One region of the Variovorax sp. F042 genome, then DNA from elsewhere that is predicted to be linked to it. Evidence: riboswitches for the same ligand, from Rfam matches in the RefSeq annotation. Region 1 holds a riboswitch; the other holds the start of a gene.
The links. Region 1 has a riboswitch for cobalamin ahead of ACZYSP_RS28780 (TonB-dependent receptor). Riboswitches for the same ligand answer to the same signal wherever they lie in the genome.

Region 1 (4,414 bases):
CGCCAGTTGAGCCAGAGATTCGCGGCCTCTTCGGGCACGCCCGTGGGCGTGTTGCCCGCGCGCGAGACGAGGCGCCCGCTGACGACTTCGTTGAGGTCGTCGTAGCGCGCGCGCAGCTTGGCCACGTTGGCTTCGAGCCGCAGCGTCGATGTGAGCGCCAGGTCGAGCGTGGCCTCGATGCCTTCGGACGACTGCTTGCCGATCTGCTGGGTGATGGTCGGGTCGGTCGCGTCGCGCGAGAGCAGCTTGGTCTTCTCGATGCGATAGGCCGCCACGGTCCAGGCCCCGCGGTTGTCGGCCAGCTGGCGCTTGTATCCGACCTCGACCTGCCGGCCGGTGCTGAGCTCGAACGGCACCTGCGTGGCCGAGGTGGAGATGAGCGAGGTCAGCGGGTCGGCCGCGCGCGCCACCTGCGCATAGAACGACTGCGACACATCGGGCGCATACACCACGCCGAGGCGGCCGGTGGCGTACTCGAAGGTCTTGCCGAGGTTGTTGGCTGCGTTCTGCAGGTCGGTGCGCGCCACCTTGGCGTGGTCCCAGCGCAGGCTGCCCACCACCGACCACTGCTCGTTGAAGGCCAGCTTGTCTTCGGTGAAGAAGGCGTAGGTGTCGGTCTTGGTCCGGTAGCGCTGTGTGTAGGCCACCGGCGACACGTAGTAGCCGGGATTGAAGTTGAACGGGTCGACCACCGAACGACCGCCGTAGGGCGTGTCGCTCGAATTCAGGAAGTTGATGTGATTCGCGTCGAAGCCCACCAGCACCTGGTTGGCCAGGCCGAACAGGCTGTGCTTGAAGGTCGCGTCGGTGCGGTTGCCGATCTGCTCCTGGTCGTGGCCGATTTCCAGGTAGTCGCCGCGCGTCACGCGCCGCGTGGTGGCGTTGTAGGTGTAGGTCTCGCTGTCGCGCCAGTGGCGCTTGCTCTCCAGCCGGTAGAGCTGGTTGCGCACGGTGACGGCGCTGTTGGGCGTCCACTGGGCGTCGAGCCGGGTCCACTTGTCGCGGTACTTGATTTCCGAATCGTCGACGTTGTAGTTCTGGCGCAGCGTCTGGCTGCTGAGGCGGCCGTCGATCAGCGGCACGCCGAAGTAGCGCTGCGGCGACTGCCGGCCCTCGTCGTGCGACAGCGTGAACTGCAGCTGCGGCGACACGTCGAGCCGCACGGCCGCGCCCACGGCCAGGCTCTCGGCCTGCCCGCGCCGCATGAAGCCGTCGGTCTGGCGGTGGCTGATGTCGAAGCGGTAAGAGAGCTTGTCGTTGATCGCCCCGCCGCTGCCAAAGGCCACCTGGCGGGTGGCGTCGGAGCCCACCGTGACCAGCGCCTCGTTCTGGATCGGGCCGCGCGTCGGCTTCTTGGGCACCACGTTGATGGCGCCGCCGATGGCACCCTCGCCGTACATCACCGAGGCCGCGCCGCGCAGCACCTCGATGCGGTCGACGGACCAGGTGTCGAACGGGAAGGTGACGGTGCCCGCGCCCGCGTAGAGGCGCGTGCCGTCGAAGAGCTGCATCACCGAGCCGTGGCCCGAGAAACCGCGCGCCGCCATCGCGGTGCCGCCATTGCCGGGGCCGGGCGTGCCGGTGATGCCGGTGGCGCGGGTGGCGGCATCGATCACCGAGACGTCGCCGCGTGCGCGGATGGTGTCGCCCGTCAGCACTTCGATGCTGGCCGGCGTTTCCAGCGGCGTGAGGCCGAGGCGACTGCCGGTGTGCGAGGGTTCGTCGATGGCGAGCGGGGTATGCCGTTCGGCCTCGACCTGCACCGGCTTGAGGCTCTGGCTGTTGCTGCTGGCTGCTTCACCCGACGACTGCGCGAAGACCGCGGAAGGCCCGAAAACCAACCCCAGACCCAGTGAAAGACCCGAAAGGCGCGTCCAACGCAGCGGCGCGCCCGTGCGATCGCGCGCTGGCGATGCATGACCCATGTGACTTCTCCTCCGGCCTGCGTCCCCGCAGGCTCCTGACCGATAGAGGACGCGGCGGAAGAGGCGAAGGGACTGCGACGGTACGCGCGAGCGCGAAGCGGTGGCAGGCCCGGACACGCACTCCCGCAGCGTCCGAAGGCGGTTGCGAAGGCCGGTATCCGGGCTTGCGGAGCGCCGCGGCGTGCCAATCAATCAATGAATGGATGCACACCGCGGCCGAAACCCTCGCCTTCCCACGCCGAAACGCAGTGGCTGCCCGTGCCGTCTGGGAGGCATGAGCGTGAGGGTTTCCAGATCCGCTGACCGTTGCGGGGGCAGCGCAGGAGTTGCAGCGTCAATCAATCAAGAATGAACGACGCGGCGCACCTGCTTCCCGTTTAACCCCGTGGCCATGAGATGGCGTGCGGGGCACCTTCGAACCGTGTTGCCTGGCGGGATTAATAAGAATTAACGCACCAGAACGGCGGGATTATAGGGAGAGGCCTTCCGCCGAAGGCCTCTGATGGGCCTCAGGCAGGCCTTCCGTCGGGTCCGAACAGCCGCCGCATCACGGCCACGCCCGCCACCAGCGCGTTCGAATAGGTGGCATAGGGATCGTGGGCTGCCTCCAGCGGCACATAGACGTGGGAGGTCTCGCCAGGCGTGTCGTCGACCGCCTCCATCAGCACCCAATAGAACTCGCCCGCCTCCAGTTCATGGACGGTGAGCGCGATGTTTCTCGATGAGGGCATGGAGGTAAGAGTGGCTGACAAGGTTGTCGGTTCTTTTTTTGAATGGGCGGGGTACGCACGCGGTTGACAGTGCTTTCGGGTTTCTCCTACAGAGCCCGGTGCCGGTGCGACCTAATGTTGTAGTCAGGGACCTTTCAGAAGCCTTTCCAAGAACAGGAGGCAGCATGAAGCATTTCACTCTTGAACCGGGCATGCGATCGAGCATCGGCGGGGCCTTTTACCCGACCGGCTACTCGATGGTGATGTTTCCGAGTGCGGAAGACGCCGACCGCATCGGCCACCGCCTGATCGAAAAAGGCATGAGTGGCGACGAGGTCTATCTGCTGCCCGCGCAAACGGTGCTGGCCGAAATCGCCCCGACCGCGAAGACATCCGACAACCCCCTGCCCTCCGCCGGCACCGACGCCGCGACGGTACGCGCCTATACCGAGTTGGCGCGCGACGGCCACACGGGCCTGCTGGTGAGGACAAGAGACGGCGCTGCCGCCGAACGCCTGATGGAACTGGTGCGCACCGTGCCCTATTCCATCGCCCAGCGCTACCGCACACTGGTCATCGAAGACCTCTGAGAAGAAGAGGAAAGCGGGCGTCTTCAAGCCGGCACGGCCATCGACACGGCGCGCTGGACTACATCACGGGCCATGGCCTGGGCGAGTTCGTGCTCGCCAAGGAACACGGTGGCAGAGGTTTCCTGCGTGAGCAGCCGGGCCTCCTGCTCGTTGTGGCTGCGGATCACGGTCTGGATGGTAGGGTTGAGTGTGCGCGCCGTCTCCATCATCTGGCGCACGTTCATGGCGTCGGGCGTGGCCACCACCAGCACGCGGGCGCGCGCGATGTGGGCCTGGATCAGCACCGCCGGGTCGGCCGCGTCGCCCCACACGGCCGGCGTGCCGGCCTCGCGCAGCTTTTCGACAAGCTCGCGGTTCTGCTCGGCCACCACGTAGGGAATGTCGTGCGCGTCGAGTTCGGCCGCAATGCGGCGCCCCACGCGGCCGTAGCCCACCAGCACCACTTGCCGCGAGAGGTACTTGGCCTCGGTGGTCATGGGCAGTTCGGCCAGCGGGTCGTCGCGCGATTCGAGCCCGCGCGCGAAGGACGAACGGGCATGGAGCCACTTCTGCATCGGCCCTATCAGGCTGAACCACAACGGGTTGGTGGCAATGGAAATCAGCGCACCCGCCAGCACCAGGCTCTGGCCCTCCACCGGCAGCAGGCCCAGCGACACGCCCAGCCCGGCCAGGATGAACGAGAACTCGCCGATCTGCGCCAGGCTGGCGCTCACCGTGAGCGCCGTGCCCAGCGGGTAGCGGAACACCAGCACCAGCGCGCAGGCCGCAAGCGACTTGCCCAGCACGATGACCAGCACCACCGCCAGTACCTGCAGCGGCCGCTCGATCAGCACCGAGGGGTCGAACAGCATGCCGACCGACACGAAGAACAGCACCGCGAAGGCGTCGCGCAACGGCAGCGACTCTTGCGCGGCGCGGTGGGCAAACTGCGACTCGCGCATGACCATGCCGGCGAAGAAGGCGCCCAGCGCAAACGACACGCCGAACAGCGCCGCCGAGGCAAAAGCGATGCTCACGGCAGCGGCCACCACGCACAGCGTGAACAGCTCGCGCGAGCCGGTCCGCGTGACCTGCCAGAGGATCCACGGGAACACGCGCCGCCCCACCACCAGCATCAGCGCCACGAAGCCGCCGACTTGCAGCAGCGTGAGGCCCAGCGTCTGCCACAGCGGATCGGCCGGCCCGGCGT
Region 2 (4,414 bases), on a different contig from region 1:
GCGCCCATGCCGACGATGGCATAGGCGAACGGCGCCGAGGTGGCCGCTGGCCACAGCGCCTGCGCGCCAAGGCCGAACAGCGCACCGACCATGCAGCCGAAGAACAGCGCCGGCGTGAACACGCCGCCCACCGCGCCCGAGCCGGCCGTGGCCATCGTGGCGACCGCCTTGGCGACCAGCACCATCGCGATCAGCGTCCACGGCCAGGGCGTGTGCAGCACCGAATTGACCACGCTGTAGCCGTTGCCCCAGACCTCGGGCATGGGCACCGACACCGCACCCATCACGAGCCCGCCCAACGCCAGCCGCCACGGCAACGCAACCGGCAAGCGCGAGAACAGCGCACGGCTGCCCTGCAACGCGCGCAGGAAGCCGACCGCCGCAAAGCCCAGCAGCACGCCGAGCACGCAGAACAGCACGACCTCGGTGCCGTGGATTTCCGGGAACGCCGGCATCTTGTAAGGAGGCTGGTAGCCGGGCAGGGCGCGCATCGCGACGTTGGCGACCACCGAGGCAATGATGATCGGCCCCACGCTTTCCATCGCGATAGAGCCCAGCACGATCTCGGCGACGAAGAAGGCGCCGGCAATGGGTGCGTTGTAGGCGGCGGTCAGGCCGGCCGCCGCGCCGCAGGCCACCAGCAACCGCAGCCGCTCGACCGGAAAGCGGAACACCCGCCCCAGCAGAGACGACGCCAGCGCCGCCAGCTGCACCATCGAGCCCTCGCGCCCGATGGAACCACCGGTGCCGATGCTCACCAGCGACGAGGCGCTGCGCACCAGCGTCTGCGCCACCGGAATGCGCCCATTACCGAGCACGATGGCTTCCATGTAGTCGGAGGCGGCGCTGCGCAAGGCGACGCGTTTCGCCAGCACCAGCAGGCCGCCGGCCACCAGTCCACCCAGCGTGGGGCAGGCGATGCGCGCCCACCACGGCAGGTGCTTCGCCATTGCCACCAGCCCTTCGCCCGGACCGAGCACCAGATGCTCGAAGTGATAAAGCGCCGCGCGAAAAAGTTCGGTCGCCAGCGTGCCGAGCAAACCGGCCACGATGGCCCACAGCAGCATCGACTGCCAGCCCGAGACACCGAAGACACGCTGCAGCGCCGAACGAAGATTGAGAACTACCGAGGCGGGCCGCATCATGGGCTGGGATGTTAGCTGCGAGCGCCGCCCAGGCGGGAACACCGAGGAACCGGCTTTACCGGGCCTCAGGTGTTGCCCCCGGTAGGGGGAAGGAGAAGCGACACGAAGTGCGCGCAGCCTGGGGGCGAGCCAAGTCACTGGCATAAAATCCCGCCCGTTGGTGCCTGCGGCGTGGTTCACGCGCCGCGGTTCAACGGGAAGCAGGAGTGGAAGCCCCCGACCTCATCAGGACGGAACAAGGCCGAAGCCGCCTGCGCTGCCCCCGCAACGGTCAAGCAGACGGCGCCGCAAGGCGCCAACCCCTTTCCATCGAAGCCACTGGGTGCCCTGAAACAGGCGCCTGGGAAGGCGGTGAGGGGCCGTTCTGCCAGCCCGGATACCGGCCAACAAGGCGGCTGCCGCATGCGTGATCTGTGCATGGGGCGGCCATGGCGCCCAGGCGCCGGCGGGGAGGCCGGCGAGGGGTATTGACGTTCGTTCGGCTCATTCATGATTTCCCACGTTTGCTTTTCTCGCGGCCGCGCTCCTGCGCGCCGTCTCCGCCATGCCTGCCTGCCGCTGGCGCTGGCTTCCGCCTTCGGTGGCCTGGCCCATGCACAAGACGCCCCCACGCTGGGCGAAACGGTGGTCACGGCCAACCGCACGCCGCAGGCGCTGTCGGACCTGGTGGGCGACGTGTCCATCATCGACCGCAAGACCATCGAGCGCAGCGGCGCGACCGGCGTGGCCGACGTGCTGGCGCGCCTGCCCGGCATCGAGATCTCGCGCAGCGGCGGCGTGGGCAACACCACCAGCCTGTTCATCCGCGGCGCTGAAACGCGCTTCACGGCCGTGTACCTCGACGGCGTGCGCATCGACTCGCAATCGACCGGCGGCGCCGGCTGGGAAGGCATTCCGCTCTCGCAGATCGACCGCATCGAAGTGCTGCGCGGCCCGGCCGCCGCGGTGTACGGCTCCGACGCCGTGGGCGGCGTGATCCAGCTCTTCACCAAGCGCGGCGAAGAGGGCGTGTCGCCTTACGCGGGCATCGGCTTCGGCAGCAAGGGCCTGCGCAAGATCGAAGGCGGCGTGAGCGGCAAGTCGGGCCTGTTCGACTATTCGTTCGGCGTGGCGCACGAGGAAAGCAAGGGCTACAACGTGCAGCCCGCAAGCAAGCGCAACGTGGTGAAAGACGGCTACACCAGCCCCGACCGCGACGGCTACAACAGCACCTCGGGCAACGTGAAGCTGGGCTTGCAGATCACGCCGGACCAGCGCCTGGAGGCCACGCTGCTCACCAGCGACATCAAGGCCGGCTACGACGCCACCGTCTCCTACAGGACCAAGCCGCCGATCCTGTTCCGCGACGACGTGTCGAACAACACGCTGCGTACCGCCGGCCTGACCTGGTCGGCCAAGTGGAACGACATCTACAGCACCCGCGTGCAGGTGACCGATTCGCAGTCGGTCTACAAGACGCAGCCTTCGTTCTACCGGACCGAAACCAACCTGCGCGGTTACCTGTTCCAGAACGAATTCCGCTTCGGCCCGCACCTGGTGACGGCCACCTTCGAGCGCCGCGAAGACGCGCTCGAAAACGCGCCCACCACCTCGTCGAAGCTGCTGTCACGCGACCGCTCGCAGGATGCGATTTCGCTCGGCTACGGCTTCGTGCAGGGCCCGCATTCGCTGCAGCTGCATGTGCGCCACGACAGGGACAGCGAGTTCGGCGGCAAGACCACCGGCAGCGCGGCCTACGGCTATGCCATCACCCCGTCGCTGCGCTTCACGGCCTCGGCCGGCACCGCCTTCCGCGTGCCCACCCTGTACCAGCGCTTCAGCGAATACGGCGTGTCCACGCTGCGGCCCGAAAGCAGCCAGAACGTCGAGCTGGGCATGAACTACGCCAAGGACGGCACCACCGCAGGCATCGTGGTGTATCGCAACCGCGTGCGCAACCTGATCAACTTCGTCGGCACCGCCACGGGCTGTGCCTCGACGTTCGGCTGCTACACCAACGTGAACCGTGCCACCCTGCAGGGCGCCACGCTGTCGGCCAGCCAGCGCCTGGGCGACGTCACGCTGCGCGCCTCGCTCGACGTGCAGGACCCGAAGGACGCCGACACCGGCAACCTGCTCGCACGCCGCTCCAAGCGCCATGGCACCCTGGGCGCCGACTGGCGCGTCGCCGGCTGGACGCTGGGCGCCGAGGTGCAGTCCTCGAGCAAGCGCTACGACGACGCGGCCAACACCATCAAGCTCGGTGGCTACACCGTGCTGAACCTGTCGGCCAGCACGCAGATCACGCGAGACCTCAACCTCGTGGCCCGCGTCGACAATGTGGGCAACAAGGACTACCAGTTCGCGCGGCTGTACGCCAATGCCGGCCGCACCGCGTACGTCGGTCTCAAGTGGACGCCTCACTAAGCCAAGCTACCCAACCAGGCGACACCGCCGGTGCCGCGGCAGTCTCGTGCGCCGCGGTGCTGGTGGCTGCCCCGGCTTCGGGGCAGGGCAAGACCACCGTCGCCGCGGCGCTCGCGCGGCTGCATGCGCGCCAGGGGCGGCGCGTGCGCGCCTTCAAGTGCGGGCCCGACTTTCTCGACCCGCACTGGCTGGCGCTGGCCACCGGCGCGCCGGTGCATTCGCTCGACCTCTGGATGACCGGCGAGGCCGATTGCCGCTCGCGCCTGCGCGCCGCGGCGGCCGAGTGCGACCTTGTGATTATCGAAGGCGTGATGGGCCTGTTCGACGGCACGCCCAGCGCGGCCGACCTGGCTGAGCGCTTCGGCCTGCCGGTGCTGGCGGTGATCGATGCGCACGCCATGGCGGGCACCTTCGGCGCGCTGGCCTACGGGCTGCAGAACTTCCGGCCTGGGTTGCCATGGGCCGGCGTGCTGGCGAACCGCGTGGCCAGCGAGAGGCACGCGGGCATGTTGAAAGACGCGCTGCGCGAACCCTCGCAGTGGCTTGGCGCCTTGCCGCGCGACGCGGGGTTCACGCTGCCCGAGCGGCACCTGGGCCTCGTGGCCGCTACCGAACTCGGCGATGCGATGGCGCGTCTCGACGCGGCGGCCGATGTGCTGGGCGCCACGCCGCTCGGGCAGATGCAGACCAGTCAACTGCCGCAGGTGCGTTTCGAGGCACCCGCTTCCGGCGAGGCAGAAGCCGTGCCGCCGCTGCTGGCTGGCCGCGCCATCGCCATTGCGCGCGATGCGGCCTTTTCATTCATCTACCCCGCGAACCTCGACGTGCTCACGGCGCTGGGGGCGCGGCTGTCCTTTTTCTCG

Region 2: linked by a shared signal. The riboswitch ahead of ACZYSP_RS04015 (TonB-dependent receptor domain-containing protein) and the one ahead of ACZYSP_RS28780 (TonB-dependent receptor) in region 1 are both predicted to bind cobalamin.

The regions. Positions count from the first base shown of each region.
Region 1 covers NZ_JBVASX010000013.1:107,159-111,572, forward strand. The annotation lists gene ACZYSP_RS28780 (TonB-dependent receptor) at 1-1,925, opposite strand, end outside; cobalamin riboswitch at 2,058-2,355, opposite strand; gene ACZYSP_RS28785 (hypothetical protein) at 2,435-2,656, opposite strand; gene ACZYSP_RS28790 (hypothetical protein) at 2,821-3,225, shown strand; gene ACZYSP_RS28795 (cation:proton antiporter domain-containing protein) at 3,249-4,414, opposite strand, start outside.
Region 2 covers NZ_JBVASX010000001.1:827,975-832,388, reverse strand. The annotation lists gene ACZYSP_RS04020 (ClcB-like voltage-gated chloride channel protein) at 1-1,145, opposite strand, end outside; cobalamin riboswitch at 1,288-1,547, shown strand; gene ACZYSP_RS04015 (TonB-dependent receptor domain-containing protein) at 1,635-3,551, shown strand; gene ACZYSP_RS04010 (cobyrinic acid a,c-diamide synthase CobB) at 3,536-4,414, shown strand, end outside.